4 regions of the Chelatococcus sp. YT9 genome follow, and region 3 is predicted to be linked to each of the others. Evidence: predicted binding sites of a transcription regulator. Region 3 holds the regulator's gene; each other region holds the start of a gene.

Region 1 (4,875 bases), 1.6 Mb from region 3:
AAGACAACCGTGATGCCGTTTTTCCGGACCGCATCGATGACTTTGCGAACCTGCTGCGGCGTGCCCTGCTGGTCGGCATTGATCGGCCACAAATAGAGTTCCTTCAGGCCGAAATCGCGCGCGAGATAGGAAAACGCCCCTTCACTCGATACCAGCCAGCGCTTGTTCTCGGGGATAGCCGCAAGCTCGGCCTTGATGGGATCGATGGCGGCTTTGATCTTGGTTTTGTAGGCTTCAGCATTTGCGCGGTAGGTCTCGGCGTTCTTTGGATCATATTTGACGAAGGCATCGCGAATGTTGTCGACATAGATGAGCGCGGCCGACGGCGACATCCAGGCATGAGGATTAGGCTTGCCGGAATAGGGGCCTTCCTTGATACCCATTGGCTCCACGCCCTCCGAGACCACAACGCCCGGCACGCCCTTGAGGTTCTGGAAAAATTTCTCGAACCAGAGCTCGAGATTGAGCCCGTTCCACAATATGAGCTTCGCGCCCTGGGCCTTTTGAATGTCACCAGGCGTCGGCTGATAGTTATGGATCTCCGCCCCCGGCTTCGTTATGGACTCAACCACCGCCGCATCGCCCGCCACGTTCCTCGCGATATCGGCGATGACGGTGAAGGTCGTCACCGCCTTGAACTTGTCCTCGGCCGTCGCCGCTGAAGCGGTGAGGAACGATCCGGTCGCAAAGCCCAAAACTCCGGCCAGCACCGACCGCCTAGCCCAGCCCGTCATCGATCGCTCCTTGTTGCGATTAAGTTGCAATACAAAATGAGTGATCCCGTCGCCTTTTGCAAGTGCGATCCATTCGCAATAAGGTCGAAAAGGCCCTTGAATCAGGATAATTAATTGCCATCAGCGCCCGGCTCTCCCTATCGATGTCTTTCGTAGGGGGGTAAGACGGACGTGTGAGATTCGGCCGTGGGGGCTACATGGGGCGAATTGCTAGCCTGGCTGACGAGCGTGAGCGCGACAAACGTACGGTTGAGCGCTTGCTTGGCTCCTCCCGGATGTCCGACACGAAATGGAGGTTAGCGCTGGGCGCTGTATATGCGTGTGGCGTGCAGATTCAGGAGATGAAGGTAAAGTTCGTCGATGTTCCAGAAGTGAAACGCCTCGGCTCGCTCTGGTTCAAAACTCCCCACGCCTTCACCGACAGCCTGGAATACGGCCCCTTTCCTCTCGTCGCCATTGAAGGGCTCGAATTTCCGAGGGACATCGACCAAGGCAGGCGGAGCAATCCTCACTGTCGCGGAAAGCAGGACATCGCCGCGATCCGCGCGGCGCTCGATGCCACCGGCAAGGCACTTCCTCTTGAGGATACCGAGACAGGGCTTCGCATCGTTGGTCATCGCTTCAGCCGGTAACGGCCATGCTCTGCCGGCCAACCAGACGAGCATTTGACGCAATTGACCGCGTTGAAAAATCGCTTTTGTGTGCCTCTGTGTGATTGATGAAAGCATGGCATCTTTTATGGCGTCCAAACTATTCCTGAGCGGCCTCTGCGCTCTTGCGCTTCTCAGCTTTGTCGCCCCTGCGGCAGCACGCGACAGCGCCCCTTCAGATGAGACCAAGGCTTATGTCAAACACACCGTCGAAATCCTGCGAGCACGGATTTTCTATCCTGTCGTGCCGGACAAGCCTTTGGCCGGTGGAACGGCCATCGTCACGTTCCGGATCCAGTCGGACGGCAGCGTTGCGGATGTCAAGCTCAAGCGCTCATCCGGTCATGGTCATATCGATTCAACAGCGCTAGGCATCGTCTATGGAGCGCAATTCGCTCCGCCGCCAGCGGGCGTCGCCGGGCAGATGATCGTGCTACCCCTTGCATTCGAGGCACCGCGTCCTCGCAAGACATCGACGCCGCGGCAGCAATAGACAATCAGGGGACCGCAACGCGGCAAGAGCTCCCGAGATTACCCGGAAGCTCCTCAAGTCTTGGGTTTCAGATCGCGATCGATCAACGCGCCTTCAGGAAGTCCGCAACTTCGAGCAGAACGAATTCATTGTCGTCCTGCACATTCGGTTCGCGGCTGGTCGAGAACGGCAGATTGTTGTCGTTGCCGACGATGATGTGGCGATCATCGACAAGGTCGACATCCTCGATGGTGAAGAAGGGGAAGGTCAGCACGTCGCCGTTCAACGGCTTGCGCGCCTTCTTGTTCGGATCGGCGATCTTCATGAGATCGATATAAGCGACCTTGCGCGCGACGCCATTGGCATTGGCGTCGCTGAGCTCAACCTTGTAGACGCGCTTGAACTTCGCGATGTCGGCGAAGCAGTCGGCGCGCTTCTGGCCTTCGGGGCAGGCCTTGTCGGCCGTGCCTTCGCCGTTGTCTCGCTCGATGATCAAGCCCATGGTCGGATCGATCATGTTGAAGTCGCCAATAGCGTTGCCGTTCTGCTCAAGAACGAATTTCCAATGGCGGCCGGTCCACTTCTCCGCCGCAACATCGAACTCCAGGATGCGGAGATACTCCTTGCCGTCGGCGGTCTTCTCCCAATCCTTCTTCTCGACGTCCCAGAGGGGGCCCTCCAAAAGCGGATAAAGGAAGCGGCCGTCCTTGGAGGCGGCCATGCCCTCATACCCCTTAGAGCGGCGCACGTTGAAAGGGACCGGCTGATTGGGGGCGGCTGGCGTTGTGACGGCATAGTGGTCGGGCGAACGCGCCGGCTTGCCATCGACCATCGTCTCGATGACGGCTTCGACCTTGCCCGTCATGTCCGCACGAATGAGATAAGGACCGAATTCCTCGCCAATCCAGATCTTGTCGCCGATGATCTGGAAGCTTTCAGGATCGAAATCCGACCCCGTGAGGTAGCGTTTGTCCGTCGCCTCGTTCGCGATGCGGAACGGCACCTTTTTGTCGGGATCGCTGAGGAAAACCGTGCCGAGGCGCTCGACGGTGCCCTTGTCCCAGTCGATCCGGTAGTGGTTGAGATACAGCATGGAATCAGGGGAGTTCGCCTTGGCCCCCATGCCGTTGTCGGTCAACACCCAGAACGTGCCGTCAGTCATCTTCTTGATACCGGAATGCCCCTGCAGCGGCTGGCCGGTGAATGGCACCTTCATGCCCGTCGGACGTCCATTCGAGAGACCTTCGACGGTGTTAACAGCCTCGACACGCTTGCCTGTCGTGAACTTGCCCGATGTCCTGAGGTCGGCGGGCGCGTCGGCCGGAGCCTCGACAAAGCTCTTTGCCGGCAGGATCGCGTGACCGGCGAGCGTGGCAGGCGCGGCCTGCTGAGCCAAAGCGGTTCCCGCGAGCACAGCCGTCAGGGGCATCGCAAGCAAAAGACGGGCAATCATCATAGATCCTTCACGGAGAGAAAAACCGTCGGCAAGCTGACGTTGGCCCATGTCGGCACGTTGACAACGCAATGACGGCTCGATGACGTCTTCGCCGGTGGACATCCGGCACGACCGTTTAATGTGTTGCAGCGCACAGCGTAAAACCAAGTTCTTCTGACAACGTGTGCCGAGCTAAACCAAAAAATATATATATTTCCGGCGGTTATCGGACCCCCTCCGCAAATCGGCCGCCCCCGCGCGAAATCAACAGCCGTTGACAACCAACTCCCGGGAATTAAAAACCAAGCGGTCGGAAACGAAGATCGGTCGAGTTTCATGTCGCGCCCGAGAGTTATCAACCAGGAAAGCATCTTGGATGCGGCCGAAGCCGTCGTCGCTCGCGATGGAGCTGCGAGGCTGACGCTCGACGCTGTCGCGCACGAGGCGGGCATCAGCAAAGCCAGCGTGCTCTACGACTTCAAGTCCAAGCAAGCGCTGATCAAGGCGGTCATAGAACGCAGGTTCGCGGAAGAGAGGAATCGAATCGCTTTTGCGACCAAGCGGCTGAACGGCCGTCCCGACGCCAAGATTCACGGCCGCATCGCGGCGGCCAGGACCGTGCAGTATCGGGAGAGCCCTGCCGTCGCCGTTAGTCTCTGTGCCGCTCTGGCACAGGACACCGAATTGCAGCAGACAATGCAGGATGCTTTCCGTCAGGAGTTTGCGGAAGTCCTGGAGACCGCGACCAACACCCGCGGCGCTTTACTCGCTTTCCTCGCGGTCGAAGGCCTGATGGTGCTGGAGTATCTGGGGCTTCACCACTGGCCGGAGCCAACTCGCAGCGAGATCCTGAAGGAAATCGATGCGCTGGTCGACACGGCACCAAGAGACCCGCCACTGAATATACGCCTGCTCAAAGAGCACGTTTCTCGCCAAGCCGAGTTCGTGACTGAGCGCTAACTGGACGATCCGCCATGAAATCTGCTTACATACCCGCCCGGGTCCTGGCTGCCGCCATCTTTCTGCCGGTGGCCTTGTCGAGCGCCGCATTGCCCGCTGCAGCCCAGAACGGCGCGCCGCCGCCTTCGGCCGTCAGCGTGATCGAAGTCGCCGCCGAGCGTATCCCGATCATCAACGAGCTGCCGGGCCGCATTGCGCCAACGCGGATAGCGGAAGTGCGTCCGCGCGTGTCAGGCATCGTGACGGAACGCGTTTTCGAGCAGGGCAGCCTCGTCAAACAGGGGGACGTGCTCTACCGCATCGATGCCGACATGTTCCGAGTACGTGTGGAAAGTGCGAAAGCGACCTTGCAACGCGCGCGGGCGACGCAGCTCCAGGCTCGCCAGCAGGCAGACCGCCAGAAGGAACTGCGCGAACGCAACATCGCAAGCGTCCAGCAGCTCGAATCGGCCGTCGCCGCACTCGCCCAGGCCGACGCCGATGTTGCCGCGGCGGAAGCCGGCTTGAACGAGGCGCAGCTCAATCTCCAGTACACCGAGGTCCGTGCACCGATTGCCGGTCGTATTGGCCGCGCTCTCATTACTGAGGGCGCGCTGGTGAGCAGCACCGAAAACCTCGCGACAA
Region 2 (4,875 bases), on a different contig from region 3:
GTCCAAATTGTCCGGAGGCGAGCGCCCCGAGATAGATCATGAACTGCTGTGTCAGGGGCTTATCGAGATTCCATTCCTGTCGTAATGCCTGTTCATGCTCGACAGTCGTGCCCTCTGGGAACATCCGCTCGAAGGGCTCACCCGAGAAGCGCACCGTGACGAAGGCGATCAACAGCACCAGCGACAATGCCACCGCAGCGCGCAACAATCGGCCAGACATAAAGCGGATCATGGAAGCTCCTGCGCTCGGAAGGAAGGGCGGATGGCGGGTACGGCAGGTCCAGCCGGTACGGAGTTAGCCTTGCTTGAGACATGGCCGAGCCATTCAGGGACCTGGATCGCGCCGGAGGTCTTGTCGTGCTCGGACTTGCTCAATCCACCATCGCCGTCTTCTGTGAGAGCGTTATTGGCTCGCCTTGACCTTATCGATCTTGATCTGGCCAGCCCGCAACGGCAGCACATAAGGGCGGTAGGCAATGGGGATCTCGAAGGAAATGCTGTCGCGCATCGCATAGATCTCGTGCGGCTCGTAAAGCAGGATCCAACCAGCCTCCTGCTGTTCGAGTTCAAGCAACTTGCGGTAGGCGTCCTTGCGGGTCTTCACATCGGTTCCAAAACGAGCGGCCTCAAAGGTCTTGGCCCATTCCGGATGGGAGGGTGCCCAGGTGCCGCGCTTGGCGTAGTTGCTGGTGGATGACCAGTGGACGTCCATCGCCCCCATGGGGTCGGGATAATACATCGGGTTGGACCAGGCCACGATATTGGACTTTTGGTAGTCGATTTGCTCGACCTGCTGAAGCTTCAGGTTGAGGCCGCATTCCTGCCATTGCTGCTGGATGACCTGTGCGGCGAGGTTCCCATAGAGATAATAGTTCTGAGTGAACTGAGCGGTGATCGGCTCACCCTTATAGCCTGCCTCCGCCAAAAGGCGTTTGGCCTTCGCCACGTCGCGACCGCTGTAGTCGATATCCGGCATATAGAACGGCTCGCCATACTCCTCGAACTGATGTGCGCGCGGAACATGGGCGAGGCCACCCCACAGCCCGTCGACGAGAGCCTTGTTGTCCGTGCACAGGCGCATGGCTTGGCGAACGCGAAGATCATTAGCCGGCTTGGCGACCTGGTTGACCACCCAAACGTGGAACATTGGCCACGTCACGCCGAGCGAGCGGATTCCGTCGCGCTTCAGGGCCGGCGCTTGGTCGGGCGGGATATTGGCGATGAGGTCGAACTCGCCGTTGACCAGGCCTGTGATACGGGACGCGACCTCGGGCACAAGGCGGAAGTCCAGCTTGTCCAATGGTGCCTTCTGATCCCAATAATCATCGAAGCGTTCCATCACGGCGCGCTCGCCTGCGGTCAACTGCACGACCTTATAGGGACCAGTTCCGATCGGATGGAGAAGGGCTTGATCGTAGCCCTTTGCCGCATAGTGTTCCTTTGACGTAATGCTCGCGGTGCTGAGCGACATCAAGGACTCAAAAAGAGGCTCCTCGCGTTTGGTATGAATACGCACCGTCAGCGGGTCCACGACTTCGACATGGTCGAAGTTGTAGTGAAATGTTCCCCAAGCGGAGGTGTATTCCGGGTCCTTACCGCTGAAAATGGGATCAAGCGAGAATTTGACATCCTCCGCGTCCATCGTGGTGCCGTCGTGCATCTTCACGTTTGGTCGCAATTTCATTTCCCAGATGGTAGGGGCCACCTGCTTCCAGGAGAGGGCAAGACCAGGCTGGAAACTGAGGGGGCGGGCGAACGGATCGCGCGTCACCAGGGTCTCATAGACCTGGTAGAGCATCGGCGCCCCATCGTTGCCCCAAAAATTGGGCGCGAACTTCGACGGAAAGGTCGGCAGCGCCACGCGCAGCCCCTCGGCTGCAGCCGGGGTGAGCAGCATGCTGCTGGCCAGCAGAGCCGATGTGAGAATGCTCTTGATTGTCATGGCGTAGGTTCCTGGTAGCGCCCATCGATGGGTCTTGAACAACACGCACAGGGATCCCCGGGCTCGACGACAGTTCCGTGACATGAGGGCGTCACCGGCCGTTCACCACACCAATCTTCAACAAAGCGTCACACCAAATCCGTTACTTGGCGGATGTGGATCGATTTGACGGAGGCCAGCGTGGGGACGCCATGATGGTGAGTGAGAACCGCAGGGAAGCGAGACGGATTGCTGACGCAATCGCAGCGCGGATTGCATCGGGAGAGCTGAGGACAGGCAACAGGCTGCCACCCCAGGTCGAGCTTGCCGCCCAGTTTTCCGTCAACCGCCACACGATCCGGCGCGCCATCGAGATGCTCGAACAACGCGGCCTTGCCCGAGGGCGGCAAGGCAGCGGGGTTTACGTAACCGGACCGCTGATCGATTACTATGTGAAGTCACGTACCCGTTACAATGATAATGTTCGCGCTCTAGCCCAGAATTCTCGCATAGAACTTCTCGATCTTCAGGACCGGAGAGCCAGTCCGGAACTCTCCAGAGACTTGGCGATCCGCCGCGGCGGGCGTGTATTCGATCTGCATATCCTGCGGTGGGCCGGCCACGATCCCTTATGTGTTGCGCGGCATCTTTTCTCCGCGGATCGTTATCCGCAGCTTCCGGAGCGCTTCGCGGAAGCCAGCGGGATCACTGATCTCATACAGCGGCTCGGGGTGGAAGATTTCCGGCGCAGCGACACCGCCATCTCGGCGCGTCAGCCGACATCCGCCGAAGCGAGGATGCTGCACATCCCCCACGATAGCCCTGTCGTGGTCTTGGAGGGGCGCAATGTCGACTTGCATGGTGTGCCCGTGGAGATCAGCACCTCGGTTTGGCCGGCGACGCGCATCAAGGTGCATGTATAAGGAGCCGGCCAATCGATTTTGCAACGTCGACGTCCGCAGCTCCGCTGACGATCATACTTCGACCCTGTCGGTTCGATTGCCCACAACCACTTTCGTCGTTTGGGTTTCGTCATCTGAGTGACGCTGTTGTGCCTGTATATTGTAATATCGAACAAAGAGTCGTCGGGCGATGTCTTGCCTAAGGGGCATGTCAGTAAGATGCTGGAAATAGCGAAGCCTACCAAAATTCATCGCGACTTTTCGATCAAGAATGCGGGACTTGTACTCGCCGATGAAGTTGTCCATGGGTCGCTTCGCGTATCTCACGGCATGATAGCCGATATCTGCGAAGGATCGACCACTTCGGTGGATGCGGTCGACGCGGAAGGTGACTTTATCATCCCGGGCCTTGTTGATGTTCATACGGATCACGCCGAAAAGCAGATGATTCCGTGACCGAACGTCCGATGGAACGCGGCCAGCGCCGTTACCATGCATGATCGGGTTGTGTCTGCGTCCGGGATCACGACGGTTTTTGACGCTCTTGTCATTGGGCATGTCGAAGACATGGACAGAAAATCGCTGCTGCCGCTCACCCTGGATGGGCTTCGTGCCGCGCGTAGGAGCTTCGTCCATCTTTGCCCATTTCGTCGTGATGCAAGGATCATAGTGAAATCCCGGCTATGCTAACAGCCCAGGATCAATCTAGCCAATGCTAGCGGCTGCTTCAGCGCACAAGCTCAAACCCAACTTGCAGAACAGAGGCTGCTTCCATCGACGGCGAATTAGTACCCATGTCAACCCCGCTCGAATTCGAGATACCGTCGCCCGCCCCTTGCAATAGCGCGAGGAGCGGTGGATCGCTTCACTCAATTCGTTTCAACAGCTCGCATTTCCTTGGGGTGATGCCGCGGCGGATGCAATAAGAGGCGCCCACGTCGAGATCTGGACATGGGCGCTAGTTTGCGACCTTGCATCCAGCAAACACTTTGTCATTGAGCGGACAAAACGGGATTTTTTCGCCTCGCTCCGGTAGCCGAGGAAAAAATTGCATGGCATGGGTGGACTGAACGGACGGAGCACCAAATCCATGTTATCCAAGCCTTCGACAGACATGGGATTGACGAGACCGACCCCAACGCCTTCGCTGACGATCGCCAGAAGGGTCATGCACATCGGCGTCTCGGCAACCACGTTTAACTTATAGCCCCCGGCGTCCATGACTTCGACCAATGCCCGTCGGAGGCGCGCGGCCGGCGTATGGGCGATATACTCGACGCCATGTAAGTCAGCCGGCGTGATGAGATCCTTTTCTGCAAGCCGGTGCCTTGAAGACATGGCGCAGACGGCGGAATGTACCGAAAAGGGCTGGTACTCAATGTCGGGAATGTCGATCTCCTTGGGTGCTACGCCGACATCGACTTGGCCGGTCGCGACGGCCGTCCATACCTCTGCGGTCGACATCAACTGAGCCGAGACTGCAACATCGGGATGGATCGCACGAAAGGCGGTAACGGCGCGCGACACGACGGGCAAGCCGATGCCCGGCATATTCGCGATGCGGATGATTCCCAATCCGCGTTCGCGGATCTGAGCCGCCGTGTGCTTCAGTACTTCCAAGCCGACGAAAGTGCGCTCTACGTCCGTGTAGAACAGGCGGCACTGCGGCGTCGGGTCCAGTCGCCCGCGGGTTCGGTCGAAAAGAGCAAACCCGATCGCTTTTTCAAGCTCCGACACCAACCGGCTCACCGCCGGTTGCGTGATGCCCAGAGCTTCGGCCGCGCGAGAGGCGGAGCCGGACTTCATTACGGCTCTGAAAGCCTCGATCTGACGGATATTCATAGTCCCCCTATAAGGTTTGGTAATAGGATCGCGTGAACTCTGAATTTGCGTTCCACCCCAACATTTATAAATTTGCCCGGCCTAGAGGATTCGTCAATCGGATCATTCGCGGCGCAACGTTGGCCGTCATTTCAAGACTTACGGTGTGAAAGACCTGTGGCCTTATTCGGGTGCGCCTCGGGCGATTGAATATTTATATCATGACGTATC
Region 3 (4,875 bases):
CGTCTCATCCTTCGACGAGGATCTCGACGAACTGCGGACCCGGATCGTCGAGATGGGGGGCGTCGCCGAGAAGATGCTCACGGACTCCACGCTGGCGCTGGTCAAGCGCGACAGCACTCTCGCCCAGTCCGTCATCTCCGCTGATGCCCGCCTCGACGGGTTGCAGCGTGACATCGAAGAACTCGCCGTGCTCACCATCGCGCGACGCCAGCCCATGGCGGTCGACCTGCGCGAACTGATCTCGGTCATTCGCGTGGCCGCCGATCTCGAGCGCATCGGGGACCTTGCCAAGAACACGAGCAAACGTGTCGTCGCCATCAGCGGCGAAACACAGCCTCAGAAGCTCGTGATCGGCGTACAACACATGAGCGATCTCGTGCAGGAGCAGCTCAAGGACGTGCTCGATGCCTATGTGCAGCGAGATGACGCGCAAGCCCTTGACGTTTGGCAGCGCGATGATCGCATCGATGCGCTGTACACGTCGATCTTCCGCGAGTTGCTCACCTATATGATGGAAGATCCGCGCAACATCACGTTCTGCACGCACCTTCTGTTCCTCGCCAAGAACATCGAGCGTATCGGCGATCACACCACCAACATCGCCGAGACGGTCCATTATCTGGCGACAGGCGTCACATTGGCTGCCGACCGCCCGAAGGGGGATACCTCCAGCTTCACCAAGGCGCCAACCGATCCTAGCAACTGATCCCACTGATCCTGTGAACCGGGGGGCCAGGACAACAGTGGAACCATAGGACTTTCGATGGGACCACGTATTCTGATCGTCGAGGATGAGGAGCCGCTCACGCTGCTCCTCCGTTATAACCTCGAGGCCGAGGGCTATACAGTCGACAGCGTCGCCCGTGGCGACGAAGCGGAGATACGGCTGCGCGAAGCGGTGCCGGACCTCGTATTGCTGGACTGGATGCTGCCAGGGCTCTCCGGCATCGAGCTGTGCCGCCGCATCCGCGCGCGCGAGGAGACCGAGCGGCTGCCGATCATCATGTTGACGGCGCGCGGCGAGGAGACCGAGCGTGTGCGTGGTCTCGCGACCGGCGCCGACGACTATATCGTCAAGCCCTTCTCCGTGCCGGAACTCCTGGCGCGCGTGCGGGCCCTGCTGCGGCGCGCCAAGCCGGGTCAGGTTGCGGCGCAACTCATTGCCGGCGATATCGAACTCGATCGCGAGACCCACCGGGTCAAGCGCGGCGGCCGGGAGCTCCATCTCGGGCCGACGGAATTCAAGCTGCTCGAGTTCCTGATGCAGAGCCCGGGCCGTGTCTTCACCCGGGAGCAGTTGCTCGACCGGGTGTGGGGCCACGACGTCTACATCGACGAGCGGACCGTCGACGTGCATGTCGGGCGCCTCCGCAAGGCGATCAACCGCATGCGCCGACCTGATCCGATCCGCACGGTGCGTGGCGCCGGCTATTCCTTTGACGAGACCTTCGCGAAGGCTGGCTGAACTGGCGGATCGATACCTGTCGACCCAATGAGAAAGGCCGCCGCGATCACATCGCAGCGGCCTTTCAAGGGCTCGAATGTTTGCCAGCTATCCGCGTCACCGGGCAGCCGAAGACCTCAGGCCCGCTTACGATCCCGCCTGCGATCGGCGACGGGCTGATAGGCAATGCGCGAATGGTGCGAGCAATAGGGCATACCCAGCTCGGACCGGGCGCCGCAGAAGCGGAATTCCGGCGTCGTTGGATCACCCATGGGCCACCGGCACATGGATTCACGGAGTTCCATGATGGTGACCCTCTCAGACATAGGGATCACCACTTCCTCGCGGGGCTGAGGCAGGCGAACGAGCACGGGAGCCGCTTCGGCGACGGGCTGAGGAGCCAGCGCGGCACTAGTGCGCACGGGGCCTGGCGCGGAAGCGGCGGGAGCCGGCGCGGCAGCACCCGGCTGCCGGGCCGGTTTGCGGGGACGGGGAGCGGAATTGGCGGTGCTCTTGGCGCGGCCTGACAGGCCGAGGCGGTGCACCTTGCCGATCACCGCATTGCGGGTGATACCGCCGAGTTCGGCGGCGATCTGACTGGCGCTGAGGCCATCAGACCAGAGCTTGCGCAAGAGCTCTACACGCTCATCGCTCCAAGATTGGCTCGGGTCGGTCATCGCCTTCTCCGTCAGCAGTTGCAGTGCATGGAATCCCTTATCTTTCGCGGCCAGCTCCACACGAGCCCAACCCCGTTGCATGGTGACAACGAACGCGAATGATAAGTTCCGCTACACGAGATGTCGTAGTCGTTGAAGGCGAAACTACAATATGCCCCGACTCGGGGGCAAGAGTCCCCCTGCCACACCCGCCGTTTTCCCCAAGAACCTCGTCCGAGAGTCAAGGGGAAAAGCGTCTTCGGTTCCGGCACATATCAAATCCTGCAGGTGGCGCGCAGAGATCCTTTCCCATCCGATCCGGCCAGCCCGTCCGCGGCGGCTCGGACGTTGATGAGAGGTATCACAGTCTTTGAATTGACATGGAAAACATGACCTTTAGAATTGATGGAGTGCCGCCCCTCCGTGGGCGGCACTTTGATTTTCCGAGACACGGGCCCGATATCGGTGATGTCTGCCCATGGTTCTTTTGGAAACTTTCCTCTTGCGGAGGTTGAAATCGTGATTTCGCCGTTGCTGCCGACTTATGCGCGTCCCGACATCGAATTCGAAAAGGGAGAGGGCGTATGGCTGATGACGCGACAAGGCGAACGATATCTCGACCTCGGCGCGGGCATCGCCGTGAACGCACTCGGCCACGCCCATCCGCATCTCGTGGAAGCCTTGACTGAGCAGGCGTCCAAGGTTTGGCACACGTCGAACCTCTATCGCATCCCCGGCGGTGAAAGGCTCGCGCAGCGGCTCGTCGACGCGACCTTCGCCGACACGGTCTTCTTCACAAACTCCGGTGCGGAGGCCCTGGAATGCGCCATCAAGATGGCGCGGAAATATCACGCGGTGAGCGGCCATCCCGAGCGGTTCCGCATCATTACCTTCGAAGGCGCTTTCCACGGTCGGACACTCGCGACCATCGCCGCCGGTGGCCAGGCCAAATATCTGGAGGGCTTCGGCCCGAAGGTCGAAGGCTTCGACCAAGTACCATTTGGCGATTTCAAGGCCCTCGAGGCGGCGATCACCGATGAAACCGCCGCGATCCTGATCGAGCCGATCCAAGGAGAAGGCGGCGTTCGGTCGGTGCCTACCGCCGATCTCAAGCGTCTGCGCCAGATATGCGACGACAAAGGCCTGCTGCTGATCCTGGACGAGGTCCAGACGGGCGTTGGCCGCACCGGCAAGCTGTTTGCCCACGAGTGGTCCGGCGTCACGCCCGACATCATGGCTGTCGCCAAGGGCATCGGCGGCGGCTTTCCCATGGGCGCATGCCTCGCGACGGCCGAGGCCGGAAAGGGCATGACGGCCGGCACACACGGAACGACCTTCGGGGGCAATCCGCTCGCGATGGCCGTCGGCAATGCCGTTCTCGATGTCATACTCGCGGATGGGTTCCTGGAAGAGGTACGCCGCAAGAGCCTGCTGTTCAAGCAACGCCTCGCGGAGCTCAAGGACCGCTATCCCGACGTCATCACCGAGATCCGCGGCGAGGGTCTGCTGCTCGGCCTGAAGCTCACGCCGCCGAACGGCGACTTTGTCAATGCGGCCCGCGCGGAGAAAGCGTTGGTGGTGGCGGCAGGCAGCAATGTCGTTCGGCTGATCCCGCCCCTGACGATCACGGACGCTGAGATTTCGGAAGCCCTGGCGCGCATCGAAGCCGCCGCCAAGGCTGTGTCGGAGGCTCACGCCAAGGCCGATGCAGGCCAACCGGAGTTGGCGCCATGACGACCTCCTCGACGAATGCACCAAAGATCATCTCCAGCTCCGCGCCTCGGCATTTTCTCGATCTTGCGGACTTTTCCGGAGATCAGCTGCGTCGGGTTCTCGCGGCGAGCACGTCCCTGAAGGCGGCGCGCCGCAAGGGCCAGCCCCAGACGACCCGCCCCCTCGACGGGAAGGTGCTGGCGATGGTTTTCGACAAGCCGTCGACCCGCACCCGCGTGTCCTTCGACGTGGCCATGCGTGAGCTTGGCGGCGAGCCTCTGATGCTGACGGGCGCGGAAATGCAGCTCGGCCGCGGCGAGACGATCGCCGACACGGCACGCGTGCTGTCACGCTATGTCGATGCGATCATGATCCGCATCCTGGATCACGACGCCATGCTGGAGCTCGCCGAATTCGCCGAGGTCCCGGTCATAAACGGGCTCACGAAGCTGTCGCATCCATGCCAGGTGATGGCCGACCTCCTGACCTTCGAGGAGCACCAGGGCCCCATCAAGGGGCGCACCGTCGCCTGGACGGGGGACGCCAACAACGTCCTCGCGTCGTGGGTGGAAGCTGCATCCCGGCTCGATTTCAGCATTAATATCGCGACGCCTCCTGAACTCGCGCCGCGGGCTGATCTCATCGCGCGGGCCAAGCGCGAGGGTGCCGAGATCATGCTGACGGACGACCCCTTCGCTGCGGTTAAGGGAGCCGACGCCATCATCACCGATTGCTGGGTGTCGATGGGTGATGAGGATGAAACGTTCCGCCACAACCTCTTGCAGCCTTACCAGGTCAACACCAAACTTATGGCTGCAGCCAACGAAGGCGCCATCTTCATGCATTGCCTTCCCGCCCATCGCGGCGAGGAGGTGACCGACGAAGTCATGGATGGTCCCCAATCCGTTGTGTTCGATGAGGCAGAAAACCGCCTGCATGCCCAGAAGGGCATCCTGGCCTGGTGTATGGGAGCCGTTCAATAATGGCTGATGTGAGTGCTCAAACCGCGGATGACCGGGTTCTGCCTTTCGCCGTCGAGGGTCTCGACGTGCGAGGCCGGGT
Region 4 (4,875 bases), 2.4 Mb from region 3:
GGACAATCGCCACCCGGCGGCACGCTGTAGCCGCAGGGGAGGCAAGCATGTCGGCGAGCGTCCATGCCGGGAGCAATCCGCAGTCGGCCGATCTCGATCGCCCGTTAAGCCTTCGCGCGATCAACGCGTCCCTTGCCCGTGCGGGTTGGTCTCAAGCAGGAAGCTGCCCGGCTTGCGGATCGGCGAGCATCCGTCCCTTCGCGACGCTGCGCCATATCGCCCATGATCGCTGCACGCGTTGCGGCTTCACCTTCGCCAATCCATTGCCGGACGACGCGACGCTCGCCGCCTTCTACAACTCGTCCTTTTATAACAATTATCGGCGCTTCGAGGCGGAGCGCATCGCGCGCGAACCTTATTTCAGCCTCAGCTACAGCGACCTTCGCCGTCTGGCGTCGTGGATCGATGCCGAGAAGTCGGCTCGGATTCTGGATTTCGGCTGTGGGCCGGGCAGCCTCCTGGCGCTGCTGCGCGACCACTACGGCTACGAAAATTGCGAGGGGCTGGAGCTCAATCGCCAGAGCGCGGAGATCGCGGCACGCAGCTACGGTGTGCGGGTCACCACCGACAGTACCACCCTGCGGGGGGCGTTCGATCTCGTGATGCTCGTCGAGGTGATCGAGCATATTCCGGATCCGACACGTTTCCTGCTCCAGATCCGCGATCTCGTTCGGACGGGAGGACGGCTCTTCCTGACCACCGATTCCGTCCGCAACACGCCGTCTCGCTTCTTCCCGTCCCATTCGGGGCATTTCACGGCGCCGAGCCATGTCAGCCTGTTCACCGAGGCCGCAATGGCCCGATGTCTCGAGCGGGCGGGCTTCGTGATCGAGCGCATGGAAACCGAACCCTCGGAGACGCTTATGGGCGACTATCTCGCGAGCCCGTTCTTTTCCCTCGATTTTCTGAGCCCCCAGTCGGCCGACGAACTCCGTGACACGCTCTATGTGCCTACCCGCCTCGGAAGGTTGATGGGGCTCCGGGAACGACGCGTATTGCCCAAGGCCCTGCGCGCCACCAAGAGAATCGACCGCCTGCTGGCCCGTCTCGCCAAGCGGCTGACACCGGTGCCGCCGAGCGACCACCTCCTGGTCATGGCTCGCAAGATGGATAGGGCGCCTGCTTAGGGCGATTGAGGTTCAAGAATCATTCGTGAGGGTCATCCTCGGACGAGCGTGAACTCGGCCCGAGACCCATACACCGATACGACGCGTGACGGCGATCAGCTTTTGTATGAGGTATCCTTTTCTCTTGGCGATGGCGTTTATGGATCCCGGACCCGTTGCTATGCGTTGCTCCGGGATGCACCCCCCTTCTTAGTCACAATCCAACCGACGCCGTGAACGCCGGCCGGCCTTAATCCGCCTCGCCGGTGGCGATCGGCAGGTCCTCGCGGCTGCCCCATTCCGACCATGAGCCGTCATAGAGCCCCGCCACGGGCTTACCGGCGGTTTCCAGCGCCAGCGCCAGAACGGCTGCTGTGACGCCCGAGCCGCAGCTCGTGATCACCGGCCTGTCGAGATCGACGCCGGCCTTGGTGAAAGTTGCGGTGATCGCCTCCGGGGTCTTGAGCCGGCCGTTCTCGATGAGATCGTTGAAGGGGACGTTGCGGGCTCCCGGCATGTGACCGGCCCGCACGCCCGGGCGTGGCTCTGGAGCGTCGCCGCGAAAACGGGCAGCGGCGCGCGCATCGACGACTTGAGCCGTCTTGTTCGTGAGGCTCGCGAGCACGCGGGAGGCGTCAGCGACCTGATCGGCGTCGAACGCAGCGGTGAAGGTCGTCGCCTCCCGCTTGGCGACGCCGGTTTCGAGCGGCCGGTTCTCCGCTTTCCATTGCGGCAGGCCGCCGTCGAGCACGGCGACCTTGCCCGCGCCGAAGATCTTCAGCGTCCAGCGGACGCGCGCGGCCGAGAACAGGCCGGCCCCGTCATAGACGACGATGCGCGCCGCGTTGGACACGCCGAGCGCACCCATGGCCTTGGCGAAGTTCTCAGCGCTTGGCAGCATATGCGGGAGATTCGATGTGGTATCGCTGATCGCATCCACATCGAAGCGGACGGCGCCGGGAATATGACCGGCCTGATATTCGGCATCCGCGTCACGGCCTTCGGTCGGCAAATACCAGGAGCCGTCGATGACCACGAGATCAGCAGCGCCGAGGTTGTCGGCGAGCCATGCTGTGCTGACGAGAGCCGGAAAATCACCCACGAAACAATCTCCTGTGATGCAAGGCGCCGCGCTTTCGCATGTCCGACGCTGATTTCAACAGCATCCCTACCATGGACCGTGCGGTGGCCGCCATGCGGGTTCCGGTTGTGCGCTCGCTGCCGTCGTCTCAAGCAGGTCCTCGTGCGAAAGTCTAACGCCCAAGACCTAGAGAGACCAAGGCTCGCGATTGTCGCAAAACTGAAATCGAAATAACGTCATGTCCAGAACCACGGAACTGTGGCACGGCCGGCGGACACCCGCGTGGCCGAACAAGGGAGACGAACATGACACTGCGCGGTTTCATTCCGGGCGTTGCGGCGGCGCTTACTCTGACCGTATCGGCCCCAGCGCTGGCGGCCACCGAGATTTCCTGGTGGCATGCCATGACCGGCGCCAACAACGAGGTTGTCGAGACCCTCGCGAAAGAATTCAACGCCAGCCAGAGCGACTACAAGGTCGTGCCGGTCTTCAAGGGCACCTATCCAGAGACGCTGAATGCCGGCATTGCCGCCTTCCGCGCCAAGCAGCCGCCTCACATCATTCAGGTGTTCGATGTTGGCACCGGCGTGATGATGGGCGCCGAGGGCGCGGTCAAGCCGGTTGCGGACGTGCTGAGCGAAGGCGGCGCCAAGTTTGACAAGAGCCAGTACCTGCCGGGCATCGTCGCCTATTATTCCAAGCCCGACGGCACCATGCTGTCCTTCCCCTACAACTCATCCTCGCCGATCCTCTATTACAATAAGGATGCCTTCCAAAAGGCGGGGCTGGACGTCAACAAGCCGCCGAAGACCTGGAACGAAGTGTTCGAGGCCGCGCGGAAGATCAAGGCGAGCGGCGCGGCCCCCTGCGGCTACACGTCCACGTGGCTTACCTGGATTCACCTCGAAAATTTCGCCGCCTGGAACAACCAGCCCTATGGCACCAAGGAGAACGGCCTCGGCGGTCTCGATGTTCAGCTCAAGATCGACGCGCCGATCTACGCCAATCACTTCCAGGCGGTGGCTGACCTCGCCAAGGAAGGTGTGTTCCGCTACGGCGGGCGGACGTCTGAGGCCAAGAACCTCTTCCTGAGCGGTGAATGCGCCATCCTGACCGAATCCTCCGGTGGCTTGGGGGATATCGTCAAGTCCGGCATGAACTACGGCATTGGGCAGTTGCCTTATGACAGCGCGGCGGCTGGGGCCCCGCAGAACACGACCCCCGGTGGTGCGAGTCTCTGGGTTTTCGCCGGTCACAAGCCCGATGAATACAAGGGCGTGGCGGCTTTCTTCCAGTTCCTGTCGAAGACGGATATCCAGTCTCGCCTCCATCAGGTGTCCGGCTATCTGCCTGTGACGCTTGCCGCCTACGACGCGACCAAGAAGTCGGGGTTCTACGAGAAGAATCCGGGCCGTGAGACGCCGATCCTCCAGATGATGGGGAAAGCGCCCACGGAGAATTCCAAGGGCGTGCGTCTCGTGAACCTGCCGCAGGTCCGTGATATCCAGAACGAGGAGTTCGAGAAGATGCTCGCCGGCCAGCAAACGGCAAAGCAGGCTCTCGACAGCGCTGTGAAGCGCGGCAATGCCGCGATCAAGCAGGCCTTGGGTCAGTAGCTTCGGTACCCTTCGGTTCCGCCCGCGGTTGGGCCGCGGGCGGCTCGCTTTCTTTCGATCACCGCCCGCCAGGTCTGCCGCGTGACGTCACGAGTGATCTTTCCCCACAAGGTGCTGCCTTACCTGCTGCTGTTGCCGCAGATCCTCATCACGCTGGTGTTCTTCTACTGGCCGGCGTCCCAGGCGATACGTCAGTCGACCTTGCGTGAGGATCCGTTCGGCCTTGCCACCACTTTCGTCGGTCTTGGCAATTTCCGGCAAGTGCTCAGCGACCCCGACTACATCGGTTCGGTCCAGACGACTATCATCTTCTCAGTCGCGACAGCCCTGATCCCCATGGCGATCGCGCTCGTGCTGGCTGTCATGGCGGACAAGGTGATCAAGGGCAGGGGCTTCTACCGCACGCTCATGATCTGGCCCTACGCCGTCGCACCGGCCATCGCCGGCATGTTGTGGCTCTTCCTGTTCAATCCGACCATCGGCACCTTCGCCTACATGCTGCGGCGCTCAGGCTATGACTGGGATCCGCTGCTCAACGGCAACCAGGCCATGATGCTCGTCATTCTCGCTGCCGCCTGGAAGCAGATCAGTTATAATTTCCTGTTTTTTGTCGCAGGGTTACAGGCGATCCCTAAGAGCTTGATCGAAGCCGCTGCCGTGGACGGCGCGCGCGAGATGAAGCGATTCTGGACCATCGTTTTCCCGCTTCTCGCGCCCACGAGCTTCTTTCTGCTCGTGGTGAACACCGTCTACGCGTTCTTCGATACCTTCGGCATCATCCACGCTGTCACCGGGGGCGGGCCAGGCAAGGCGACGGAAACGCTGGTCTACAAGGTGTACAACGACGGCTTCGTCAATCTGATGCTCGGCAGCTCCGCCGCCCAGTCAGTGATTCTCATGGGCATCGTCATCGCCCTGACGGCAATCCAGTTCCGCTATGTCGAGCGCAAGGTGCATTATGCCTGAGCGCGTCAAGAGAAAGAGATCCTGGCTCAGCCATGCCGTGCTGATCGTAGGCATCCTCGTGGTCGTTTTCCCGATCTACTATACGTTCGTGGCCTCCACGCTGTCC

The links. Region 3 encodes PhoB, which activates phosphate uptake and scavenging genes when phosphate is short. Its sites were predicted from a motif close to TGTCATNNANCTGTCAT; they were not measured.
Region 1: KIO76_RS01775 (esterase-like activity of phytase family protein) is a predicted target of PhoB. The motif match lies at 3,381-3,397, and genes of this name have one in related genera.
Region 2: phnF (phosphonate metabolism transcriptional regulator PhnF) is a predicted target of PhoB. The motif match lies at 2,009-2,025, and genes of this name have one in related genera.
Region 4: ugpB (sn-glycerol-3-phosphate ABC transporter substrate-binding protein UgpB) is a predicted target of PhoB. The motif match lies at 2,397-2,413, and genes of this name have one in related genera.

What each region holds. Positions count from the first base shown of each region.
Region 1 is NZ_JAHBRW010000001.1:402,951-407,825, forward strand. Features, by position in the region: gene KIO76_RS01760 (metal ABC transporter substrate-binding protein) at 1-734, opposite strand, end outside; gene KIO76_RS01765 (hypothetical protein) at 1,010-1,366, shown strand; gene KIO76_RS01770 (energy transducer TonB family protein) at 1,461-1,877, shown strand; gene KIO76_RS01775 (esterase-like activity of phytase family protein) at 1,960-3,312, opposite strand; gene KIO76_RS01780 (TetR/AcrR family transcriptional regulator) at 3,664-4,251, shown strand; gene KIO76_RS01785 (efflux RND transporter periplasmic adaptor subunit) at 4,266-4,875, shown strand, end outside.
Region 2 is NZ_JAHBRW010000002.1:1,175,359-1,180,233, forward strand. Features, by position in the region: gene KIO76_RS25365 (ABC transporter permease) at 1-232, opposite strand, end outside; gene KIO76_RS25370 (ABC transporter substrate-binding protein) at 404-1,942, opposite strand; gene phnF (phosphonate metabolism transcriptional regulator PhnF) at 2,134-2,844, shown strand; gene KIO76_RS25380 (hypothetical protein) at 2,896-3,459, opposite strand; gene KIO76_RS25385 (LysR family transcriptional regulator) at 3,703-4,665, opposite strand.
Region 3 is NZ_JAHBRW010000001.1:1,965,229-1,970,103, reverse strand. Features, by position in the region: gene phoU (phosphate signaling complex protein PhoU) at 1-706, shown strand, start outside; gene phoB (phosphate regulon transcriptional regulator PhoB) at 764-1,465, shown strand; gene KIO76_RS08845 (GcrA family cell cycle regulator) at 1,582-2,121, opposite strand; gene KIO76_RS08840 (aspartate aminotransferase family protein) at 2,569-3,834, shown strand; gene argF (ornithine carbamoyltransferase) at 3,831-4,796, shown strand; gene KIO76_RS08830 (Hsp33 family molecular chaperone) at 4,796-4,875, shown strand, end outside.
Region 4 is NZ_JAHBRW010000001.1:4,341,231-4,346,105, reverse strand. Features, by position in the region: gene KIO76_RS19960 (class I SAM-dependent methyltransferase) at 48-1,127, shown strand; gene sseA (3-mercaptopyruvate sulfurtransferase) at 1,357-2,208, opposite strand; gene ugpB (sn-glycerol-3-phosphate ABC transporter substrate-binding protein UgpB) at 2,493-3,803, shown strand; gene ugpA (sn-glycerol-3-phosphate ABC transporter permease UgpA) at 3,885-4,769, shown strand; gene ugpE (sn-glycerol-3-phosphate ABC transporter permease UgpE) at 4,762-4,875, shown strand, end outside.